3 regions of the Sphingomonas sp. AP28 genome follow, and region 1 is predicted to be linked to each of the others. Evidence: riboswitches for the same ligand, from Rfam matches in the RefSeq annotation. Region 1 holds a riboswitch; each other region holds the start of a gene.
What was found. Region 1 has a riboswitch for cobalamin ahead of AC1MH0_RS10525 (TonB-dependent receptor). Riboswitches for the same ligand answer to the same signal wherever they lie in the genome.
Positions count from the first base shown of each region.

Region 2: it holds a riboswitch for cobalamin, as region 1 does, so the genes downstream of both, AC1MH0_RS03155 (DUF1636 domain-containing protein) here and AC1MH0_RS10525 (TonB-dependent receptor) in region 1, are expected to answer to the same signal.
Region 3: it holds a riboswitch for cobalamin, as region 1 does, so the genes downstream of both, AC1MH0_RS02260 (HoxN/HupN/NixA family nickel/cobalt transporter) here and AC1MH0_RS10525 (TonB-dependent receptor) in region 1, are expected to answer to the same signal.

Region 1 is NZ_CM155283.1:2,311,347-2,314,587, forward strand. Features, by position in the region: gene AC1MH0_RS10510 (complex I NDUFA9 subunit family protein) at 1-32, opposite strand, end outside; tRNA gene AC1MH0_RS10515 (tRNA-Leu) at 145-231, shown strand; gene AC1MH0_RS10520 (Arm DNA-binding domain-containing protein) at 405-797, shown strand; cobalamin riboswitch at 923-1,159, shown strand; gene AC1MH0_RS10525 (TonB-dependent receptor) at 1,329-3,241, shown strand, end outside.
Region 2 is NZ_CM155283.1:713,087-716,327, forward strand. Features, by position in the region: gene AC1MH0_RS03145 (histidine phosphatase family protein) at 1-8, opposite strand, end outside; gene cobT (nicotinate-nucleotide--dimethylbenzimidazole phosphoribosyltransferase) at 20-1,033, opposite strand; gene AC1MH0_RS03155 (DUF1636 domain-containing protein) at 1,030-1,437, opposite strand; cobalamin riboswitch at 1,610-1,805, opposite strand; gene cobO (cob(I)yrinic acid a,c-diamide adenosyltransferase) at 1,971-2,576, opposite strand; gene AC1MH0_RS03165 (NAD(P)/FAD-dependent oxidoreductase) at 2,631-3,241, shown strand, end outside.
Region 3 is NZ_CM155283.1:542,280-545,520, forward strand. Features, by position in the region: gene AC1MH0_RS02255 (S9 family peptidase) at 1-1,300, shown strand, start outside; cobalamin riboswitch at 1,362-1,576, shown strand; gene AC1MH0_RS02260 (HoxN/HupN/NixA family nickel/cobalt transporter) at 1,758-2,807, shown strand; cobalamin riboswitch at 3,034-3,241, shown strand, end outside.

The DNA of each region.
Region 1 (3,241 bases):
CCCCCGATCAGCGTCACCAGTTTGTCGTTCATCGCGCGTCCGTCCACTTTGTTTTGCCTGCCAATCACGAATAACCCCTTGCCCCAGCAAGAGGCGTGTTGACAAGCATCGCGACCCTCCCCTAGAGGCGCCCTCCTACCCCGTGCCCGGATGGCGGAATTGGTAGACGCACCAGCTTCAGGTGCTGGCGATCGCAAGGTCGTGGAGGTTCGAGTCCTCTTCCGGGCACCATTTTCCTGTTCGCGGTGATCCGCGGACAGTTGAGAAATCAACGGAAATCTGCGATAAGGCGGCGCGATCTGGTCGCTGCTGTTCGCCCCTGTCCGCGCATAGTCGGACAGTTTTGGGGGGCAAGGTGGGGGCCACGGCGAATGAGCTTCTGGAGTGGCCCCCAATGCCTCTGAGTGACGTTGCAATCCGCGCTGCCAAGCCTGCTGCAAAGCCCCTCAAGCTCTCGGACGAACGAGGGCTCTTCCTCGATCCAGCCGTCCGGCGGCAAGCTGTGGCGACTAAAGTACCGGATCGGCGGAAAGGAAAAGAAGCTGTCTTTAGGCCGCTATCCGGATGTGTCGTTAAAGGAGGCGCGTGAACGCGCCGGTGAGGCGCGTAAGCCGATCGCCGTCGGCGTCGATCCATCCGAGAAGAAGCGGTCCGATCGTATCGAGGCGACCTTGAAGGCGGCGAACACGTTCGCGATCGTCGCTGAGGAATATATTACAAAATCGGAGCGGGAACCCCCTGGCTGGCGAGAGCGCTGTTTCAGAATTCGCCGTGCCCGCCTGCACGGCGCAGACTAACCCTCCACAGGTATTAATTTACGGCAGAGGCAAGCGTCATATAAAGGAATCTTTATATGACCGCTCACGAACCTTGCGGATTGGTACCGTCACAGGTACGCCAAAGGCCCGGCTGATATTGTTGGTCGGGCAATGATCGCGCTGGTGTCCCGAGAGGGACTTAATAGGGAACACGGTGTGGGAGATACTCTCCCGAAGCCGAGGCTGTCCCTGCAACTGTAAGCGGCGAGTGAGACGTACATCGCGTCCTCTTTCGGAGGGTGCAGCCACTGGACCAACGCCGTAACGGCCGAGATCCGGGAAGGCCGTATGTCGAGCGACGACCCGTGAGCCAGGAGACCTGCCAGCGTCTGGTCGCTCTTGCTTTGGTCCAGGGGATGGTCGGGGCACGGTTCTTCCGTCTGAGCGACGAACGAGCGGCGGGGGTCGCATCGGTTCGTGTCGCGAGCGCTTGCGTCCGCCTGCCGACGCGTGCCGACCGTTCAAAGCGGACGCCCCCGTCCGAAGTCGCTTGGCGCACGGGGGACGGACATGAAGAATCTAAGATTACGAACAAAATGGCTCGAATGCGTGGCTATCGCCTCGGCATGTAGCACCACACCCGCATGGGCTCAGGTGCACGCCACCGAGGCTGTGCCTACACAGGTACCGAACGACATAGTCGTGTTCGGCCGAGGCGAAGCAAAGATCGGTGTTGCGCATGCAGCGAGTGAGGGCACCGTCGCCGGTGCCGACCTTCTGGTTCGCCCGCTGCTACGCGTTGCCGAACTGCTAGAAGCGATACCTGGCATGGTCGCTGCGCAGCATTCGGGAAGCGGCAAGGCCAACCAGTATTTCCTGCGTGGCTTCAATCTCGATCATGGATCGGACTTCACGACCTATATCGACGGGGTGCAAATGAACCTGCGCACCCACGGTCATGGCCAGGGCTATCTCGATCTCAACGGACTGATCCCGGAGATCGTCGCGCGCGAGGATTTTCGCAAAGGGCCATACCGTGCCGATGGCGGCGACTTCGCGCTCGCGGGGGCTGCCTACATGACCACGATCGACAGCTTTGCCCGGCCGTGGCTTTCGGTCGAGGGCGGCTCTTATGGCTATGGTCGGATCGCCGCGGGCGGGACGATTGATGGGATTGGTGCGGGGAAGCTGACGCTCGTTGCGCAGACCAAGGTCTATGACGGACCTTGGGAGGAGCCCGAGCATCTAAAACATGCATCTGGCTTCGCGAAATATACCGCTCCAGCTGGTGCAGGCCAGATCGAAGCGTCGCTCAACGCCTACCGCGCGACCTGGCGTCCGACCGAACAGATTCCCGAGCGCATCATCGGTACCGCGCTCTGCAAGGACGTGTTCTGCTCACCCGATCCGACTGCACGCGGCGAAACGACACGGCTCGTTGGCAACGTCGCGGTGCGCCAGCCTGACTGGCACGCCAATGTTTATGGTCAGTTCTACAACTGGTCGATGTACTCGAACCCGACCTACACCGATCCGGACGGGACCAGCGCGCAGATCCGCCAGTTCGACAAACGCTGGATCGTCGGCGCGACGGGCGAAAGGCGCTGGACGCTAGCACCGACCCTCGCCGTCTCGCTCGGTACCGAAGAGCGCTACGACCATATCGGCAGCGTCGGTGTGTACCGCACCAGCGCGCGATCGTTCCTGTCGTCGCTCGGCCGCTACCATGTCGAGGAAGCGTCGGCAGCAGTGTACGGCGAGGCGACGTGGACGCCGGCTGCGGGTCTCCGCCTGATCGGTGGGGTTCGCGGGGACTATTATCATTACGTCGTTCGCGCGCGCGATCAGGCGGCGGTCTTGGCCGGCGAAGGCAGCGGCGACGACACGATCCTATCGCCCAAGGCGTCGATCGCGTACTCGCCGACCGACCGGCTGGAGTTCTACGGCAACTGGGGACGTGGGTTCCACTCTAACGACGTCCGCGGCGCGGTAAACGTCGAAACGCCGGTGCCTGTGCTGGTCCGCGGCACCGGCCGTGAAGTCGGCGCCCGGTGGCAGTTACCCGGCATTACGCTGACCGCGACCTATTGGTGGCTCGACGTCGACAGCGAACTGCGCTTCGTCGGAGATTCCAACGCGGTCGAGCCGACCGGCGCGAGCGAGCGTCGTGGCTATGAACTGGTGGCGTTCTGGCGGCCCAGGCCGTGGCTTGCGATCGACGGCAACTATACGGCAAGCCGATCGCGCTACGACAATGGCGACCGCATTCCCAACGCCTTCGAGAACGCCGCATCCGCCGGGATCGCGCTGGTGCTCAATCCGTGGGAGGCAAGCGTTCGCGTCCGTCACCTCGGGCCTTATCCGCTGATCGAAGACAACAGCGTCCGGGATCCAGGAAGCACCGTCATCAACGTCCGGGCGGCTCGCAAGATCGGACGGTTCGAGGTTTACGGCGAGGTGCTCAACATCCTCGACGGCCGCGA
Region 2 (3,241 bases), 1.6 Mb from region 1:
TACAGCATGTGCGAGCCGGTCACGCGACCGAGACCCCCGCCTCGGCAAAGGTCGCCATTTCGTCGTGCGCCGCCAGCGCCGCGCGAACGAGCAACGTCGCGGTGGCCGCACCGCTTCCCTCGCCGAGCCGCATGCCTAGCGACAGCAGGGGATCAAGGTCCAATGCCCGCAACAGGCGCGCATGACCGGGCTCGGCCGACACGTGGCCGGCAAGACAATGCGCGAGGATATTTGGGCACGCAGCGGCGATCGGCGCGACCGCGGCACAGCATATGAAGCCATCGAGCATGACGGGTATGCCAGCGAGACGCGCCGCGAGGACCGCGCCTGCGATCGCCGCAAGTTCACGACCGCCAAGCCTGCGTAGCGTCTCGAACGGGGTGGTCAGTGCGTCCCAGTGCAGCGCCAGCCCGGCCTCCACGGTCGCGATCTTGCGGGCCATGCCGTCGTCGTCGACTCCGGTACCGGGCCCGACCCAGTCGCGTGCCGAGCCATCGAAGCTGGCGAGGCACAGCGCGGCGGCCGAGGTCGAGTTGCCGATCCCCATCTCGCCGAGCACGATCAGATCGGGCGCGTCCGCAACGACGGCGGCGCCCGCGTTGATCGCCGCGAGGCATTCCTCTTCCGACATCGCAGGCGCGACGGTGAAATCGGTCGTCGGCCGGTCGAGATCGAGCGGGACGACTCTGAGATCGAGCCCCGCCGCGCGCGACAGCGCATTGATCGCCGCACCGCCATGTTGGAAATTGGCCACCATCTGCGCGGTGACGGAGGCCGGAAACGCACTGACACCGCGATCGACGATGCCGTGATTACCCGCGAAGACCACCACCCGGCCGCGATCGAGCCGCGGGCGTTCATGGCCCTGCCAGCCGGCCATGAAGACGGCAATCTCTTCCAACCGCCCGAGCGAACCCGGCGGCTTGGTCAGTTGCCCCTGCCGCGTCACCGCCGCCGATCGAGCGGCTTCGTCGGGCTCCGGCAACGCGCTCAAGGACGATAGAAATGCCCCGGTCGTCGGAAAAAAGGTCATTCCACCACGAACCCGGCGGGCGGCGTGCGGGTGATGAAATGCCCCTTCACCCCCTGCGGCCATTGCTTGAACGGCACCTGCCCGAACGCACTCTCGCCATAGAGCCGCGCGTAATCGAGGATCGCGCGCGCGGCGTCTTCGGTGGGCTCGAACCGGCCGAGCACATAGCCGACCTTGGCAGGTGCGCGCAGATGGATGGTGCAGAAATCCTGGCACGCGAACAGGCACGGCATTTCCTGCACGGCTACGTCGGCATAGGCGGGATCGCTCGCCTGCACCGCCTTCAGCGCACTGACCAGCCGCGCGCCGCCACGCTGGCCCTGCTCGTCATCGCGCGAGTCCGCGGAATGGCGACACGTATTGCACGCGACCACCGCGACGCCGTCCTCGACCGGCTTCAGCATGTCCGTACCCGGACGATCTTAGAATGACGTGAAATTGGCATAGGAACCCCTTGGGACAGTCGGTCCCGCACCGCGCAAAGGGCGAGAGGCGCACGCCTCCTGCCTTCGCGCGACGCGAAGCGATGTCGTCGCTCGGGGTGTTACCCGTCCGTTCGGCGCACCCTGGCCAAACGAAAGACGACCGCGACGGGCAGGTCTCCTGGCTCGCGGGTCAACGCCGGCCGCGCCGCCTTCTCGGGACCATCCCAATGGCATGAGGCACGATGGCTCGCCGCGTACAGTTGCAGGGGCAGCCGGGTGTTTCCCGTTCCCATTTTCATTTCCATAAGCGTTGCCGCCTCGGGAAAACCTGTCGCAGGTCGAGCGTTACGCGGGCGGATGAAGAGGCGCAAGACAACACCCGATGATTGAAGGCACCCGTCCCAATCACTCCGTCACCTCGGACTAGTTCCGGGGTCCACCCGTCCGCATACCTACCACCGCCGAGCTTGCGGAACCGTGGATGCCGGAACGCGCCCGGCATGACGTTGGGCTCAGAACTCCACGCCCGCCTGAGCCTTCACTCCGGACCGAAACGGATGCTTCACTTGCGTCATCTCCGTCACCAGGTCCGCCACCTCGATCAGCGCATCCGGCGCGTTCCGCCCGGTCACCACGACATGGGTCATCTCAGGCTTGGCCGCCAGCACCGCCAGCACCTCGTCGACCGGCAGATAGTCATACCGCAGCACGATATTCAGCTCGTCCGCGACCACCATCGCATAGGACGGGTCGGCAACCATCCGTTTCACCTCGTCCCACGCCTCGCGCGCCACAGCGATATCGCGCGCGCGATCCTGCGTGTCCCAGGTGAACCCCTCTCCCATCGGCTTGAACTCGCACAGATCCGGAAACGCGTCGAAGATCGCCTTCTCGCCGGTCGCCATCGCGCCTTTCACGAACTGCACGACGCCAACCTTGCGCCCATGCCCGATCATTCGCACCGCCATGCCGAACGCGGCGGTCGACTTGCCCTTGCCCTTGCCGGTGTGAACGATGATCAGCCCCTTCTCGATCGTCTTGCTCGCGACGATCCGGTCCTGGACCTCTTTCCGCTTGGCGCTCTTGGCATTCTGCTCGTCGTCGGTCCGCATGATCATCTCCTCTCCTGCCCCCGATGGCGGATCGCGCCGCGCGGCGCTAGAGCGTGCGGCATGCTCCGCATCACCGACCTCAAGCTGCCGCTCAACCACGCCGACGAAGCGCTCCCTGCCGCGATCCGCGACCGCCTGCGCGTCACTCCGCGCGACCTGATCCGCTACACCGTGGCGCGGCGCGCACACGACGCCCGCGACAAGATGGACATCCAGCTCGTCTATTCGGTCGACGTCACGCTCAAGAACGAGGACACCGTCCTCACGCGCTTCAGGAAGGATCGCCACGTCCAGCGCACGCCCGACACCGGCTATCGCTTCGTCACCAAGTCAGGCCCGAACTACACCGGCCCCCGCCCGGTAGTCGTCGGCGCAGGCCCCTGCGGGCTTTTCGCGGGCCTGATTCTCGCGCAGATGGGGTTCCGCCCGATCATCCTCGACCGCGGCAAGGTCGTTCGCGAGCGTACCAAGGACACCTGGGGCCTCTGGCGCAGGAGCGTCCTCAACCCCGAATCCAACGTCCAGTTCGGCGAGGGCGGTGCCGGGACCTTCTCCGACGGCAAGCTCTGGAGCCAGATCAAGGACCCGCGCCATCTAGGCCGGAAGGTCCTGACCGAGTTCGTCAAGGCCGGCGCGCCCCCGGAAATCCTCACCGAAGCGCACCCGCATAT
Region 3 (3,241 bases), 1.8 Mb from region 1:
CTGCGCGCCGGCTGCGGCCCCGACCAGTTTCACGATCGTCGCACCGCGCGCGAGAGAGTTCCGCTACAGCGCGGATCACATCGGCAACCGCTGGATCATCCGCACCAACAAGGCCGCAAAAAACTACAAGCTGGTGACCGTCGCCGACGCCGATCTGGCCAAGGGCACGGCCGCATGGCGCGACCTCACGCCCGCCAGCGACACCGTCTTCATCGAGGGCTTCAAGCCGTTCGACGGGTTCGTCGCGATCGACCAGCGCGAGGGCGGCAACCGCATGATCCGCGTCCTCAGCGATGCGGGCAAGTCGACCGCGGTCACCGCGGACGAACCCGCCTATCGCATGTCGCTCGACGTCAACGAGGAGACCGCGACGCCGTGGGTCCGCTACACCTATGGGTCGCTCGTGACGCCGACGACGACCTACGAGGTCAACACGAAGACCGGCGAGCGTCGCGTGCTGAAGGTCGCCCCGGTGCCGGGCTACGACACCGCGAAATACGTCACCGAACGCGTATGGGCACCCGCACGTGACGGCACGCGCATTCCCGTCTCGCTGGTCTACGCCAAGGGCACCAAGCGCGACAGCACCGCACCGCTCTTCCAATACGCCTATGGCAGCTACGGAATTTCAAGCGACCCGGCAGTCGATCCCGGCCGGATCGGCCTGCTCGATCGCGGCGTGGTGTATGCGATCGCACATATCCGCGGCGGGCAGGAGATGGGGCGCGGCTGGTATGACGACGGCCATCTGCTGAACAAGAAGAACAGCTTCACCGACTTCATCGACGTCACCCGCTATCTCGTCGCGCAGAAATACGCGGCGAAGGACCGCGTGGCGGCGATGGGCGGCAGCGCCGGCGGGCTGCTGATGGGCGGCGTCGCGAACATGGCACCGGCGGACTACAAGCTGATCATCGCGCAGGTGCCGTTCGTCGATGTCGTCACGACGATGCTCGACGCGTCGATCCCGCTGACGACGTTCGAATATGACGAGTGGGGCAACCCCGCGCAAAAGGCGTCGTACGACTACATGCTGAGCTATTCCCCGTACGACAACGTCAAGGCGAAGGCCTATCCGGCGCTCTATGTCGGCACCGGGCTGTGGGACAGCCAAGTACAATATTACGAGCCCACCAAGTGGGTCGCCAAGCTCCGCGAACTCAAGACCGACACGAACCCGCTGCTGTTCCGCGTCAACATGGAGGCAGGCCATGGCGGCAAGTCCGGCCGGTTCGAGCGCTATCGCCAGAATTCGGAGTGGCAGGCGTTCATGCTGCAACAGCTCGGCCTCGCGAAATAGCGCGACCGTTGGCACGCGACCCAAAGCAGGGTACCGAACACGCGGGACGCGGCTTCCAGCCGTCTCCCATGATCGCGTCGGTGCCCGGAAGGGCTTGATTGGGAATGCGGTGCGGACGGTTCGCCGTCCCATGCCGCGGCTGTCCCTGCAACTGTAAGCGGCGAGCGAGACGCACGAGCCCTTTTCGCGAGGGCAGCCACTGGGTGAAAACCTGGGAAGGCGTGCATCGAGCAGCGACCCGCGAGCCAGGAGACCTGCCGGCGTCTGGTCGCTCTTGTCCCGGTCCAGGGGGTGGCCGAGGCACGGTGAACGCCGCCTGCGTGACACTGGCTGAGCGACGACCATGTGGCGGGGGCCGCATCGGTGTCGTGCGTCGGCCGCTCATGGCGTCCGGTCGTCGCGTGACCCGGCCGTTCGCGGCAGGCCCCGGTCCTCGTCGGACGCTCGGGGTTTGTGCATGACGACTTTGACACTTGAAAGACCGACGCGGGTTTCGACCCGAAAGCGCATCGGCTGGATGTTCGCAGGCTTGGTCGCGGCCAACATCGCCGCATGGTGCTGGGCGTTCTCGCTGTTCCACGCCCAACCGCTAATGCTGGGCACAGCCTTGCTGGCCTGGGGGCTCGGTCTGCGTCACGCGGTCGACGCCGACCACATCGCCGCGATCGACAACGTGACGCGCAAGCTGATGCAGGACGGACAGCGCCCGGTTGCGGTCGGCTTCTGGTTCGCGATCGGCCATTCGGGGATCGTGCTCATCGCCGCCGTCGCGATCGCACTGACCGCGAACGCGCTGTCGCAGTTCGAGGCGTTCAAGCAAGTCGGCGGGGTGGTCGCCACCGTGATCTCCGCGGTGTTCCTGTTCACGATCGCGGCGATGAACCTCATCATACTCCGGTCGGTCTGGCGCACCTTCGGCCATGTCCGCGGCGGCGGCACCTATGTTGAGGAGGACCTCGACCTCCTCCTCGGCAACCGCGGTTTGCTCGCCCGGCTGTTCCGCCCGATGTTCAGGCTGGTCACGCGGAGCTGGCACATGGCGCCGCTCGGCTTCCTGTTCGGACTCGGTTTCGACACGGCAACGGAGGTCGCGATCCTTGGCCTCTCGGCAAGCCAAGCCGCCGACGGTCTCTCGATCGGTGTCGTCCTCGTCCTCCCCGTACTGTTCGCGACCGGCATGGCGCTGGTCGATACCGCCGACGGCGTCGTCATGCTCGGCGCCTATGAATGGGCGTTCGTGAAGCCGATCCGCAAGCTCTACTACAACATCACGATCACCTTGATCTCCGCCATCGTCGCGATCGCGATCGGCGGGATCGAAACGCTGGCGCTGCTTGGATCGAAGCTCGGCTTCACCGGCGGGATATGGGACGTCGCCACGGCGCTCGGCGAGAACTTCAACGGCCTCGGCTTCGCGATCATCGGCCTGTTCGTACTCTGCTGGGTGCTGAGCTTCGCGATCTACCGCTGGAAACGCTTCGACGAGATCGAAGTCGTGCACGGATAGCGCCGCCATCACCGAGTTGGACGCGCGCTCGATCCTCCCCCGCCAGGGGGAGGTGGCGCGAAGCGACGGAGGGGGAGGGCGGCGATCACGTTTGCTCTTGTCCTCCCCCTCCGTCTGGCAAGCGCCAGCCACCTCCCCCTGGCGGGGGAGGATTCGAAACTAGCGATATGCGAATTGGCACGCCCTCGGAAATCCTCTAACCCACCCCCAAGGCTCGGTTTCACCGAACCTCACAGATCGCGCCGGTGCCCTTCGGGGCTTGAATGGGAATGCGGTGCGGGAGTTCCTCCCAATGCCGCGGCTGTCCCTGCAACTGTAAGCGGTGAGCGAGACGCACACGCCCTTCACGAGAAGGGCAGCCACTGGGTGAAATCCTGGGAAGGCGTACGTCGAGCCTCGACCCGCGAGCCAGGAGACCTGCCAGCGCAACGGTC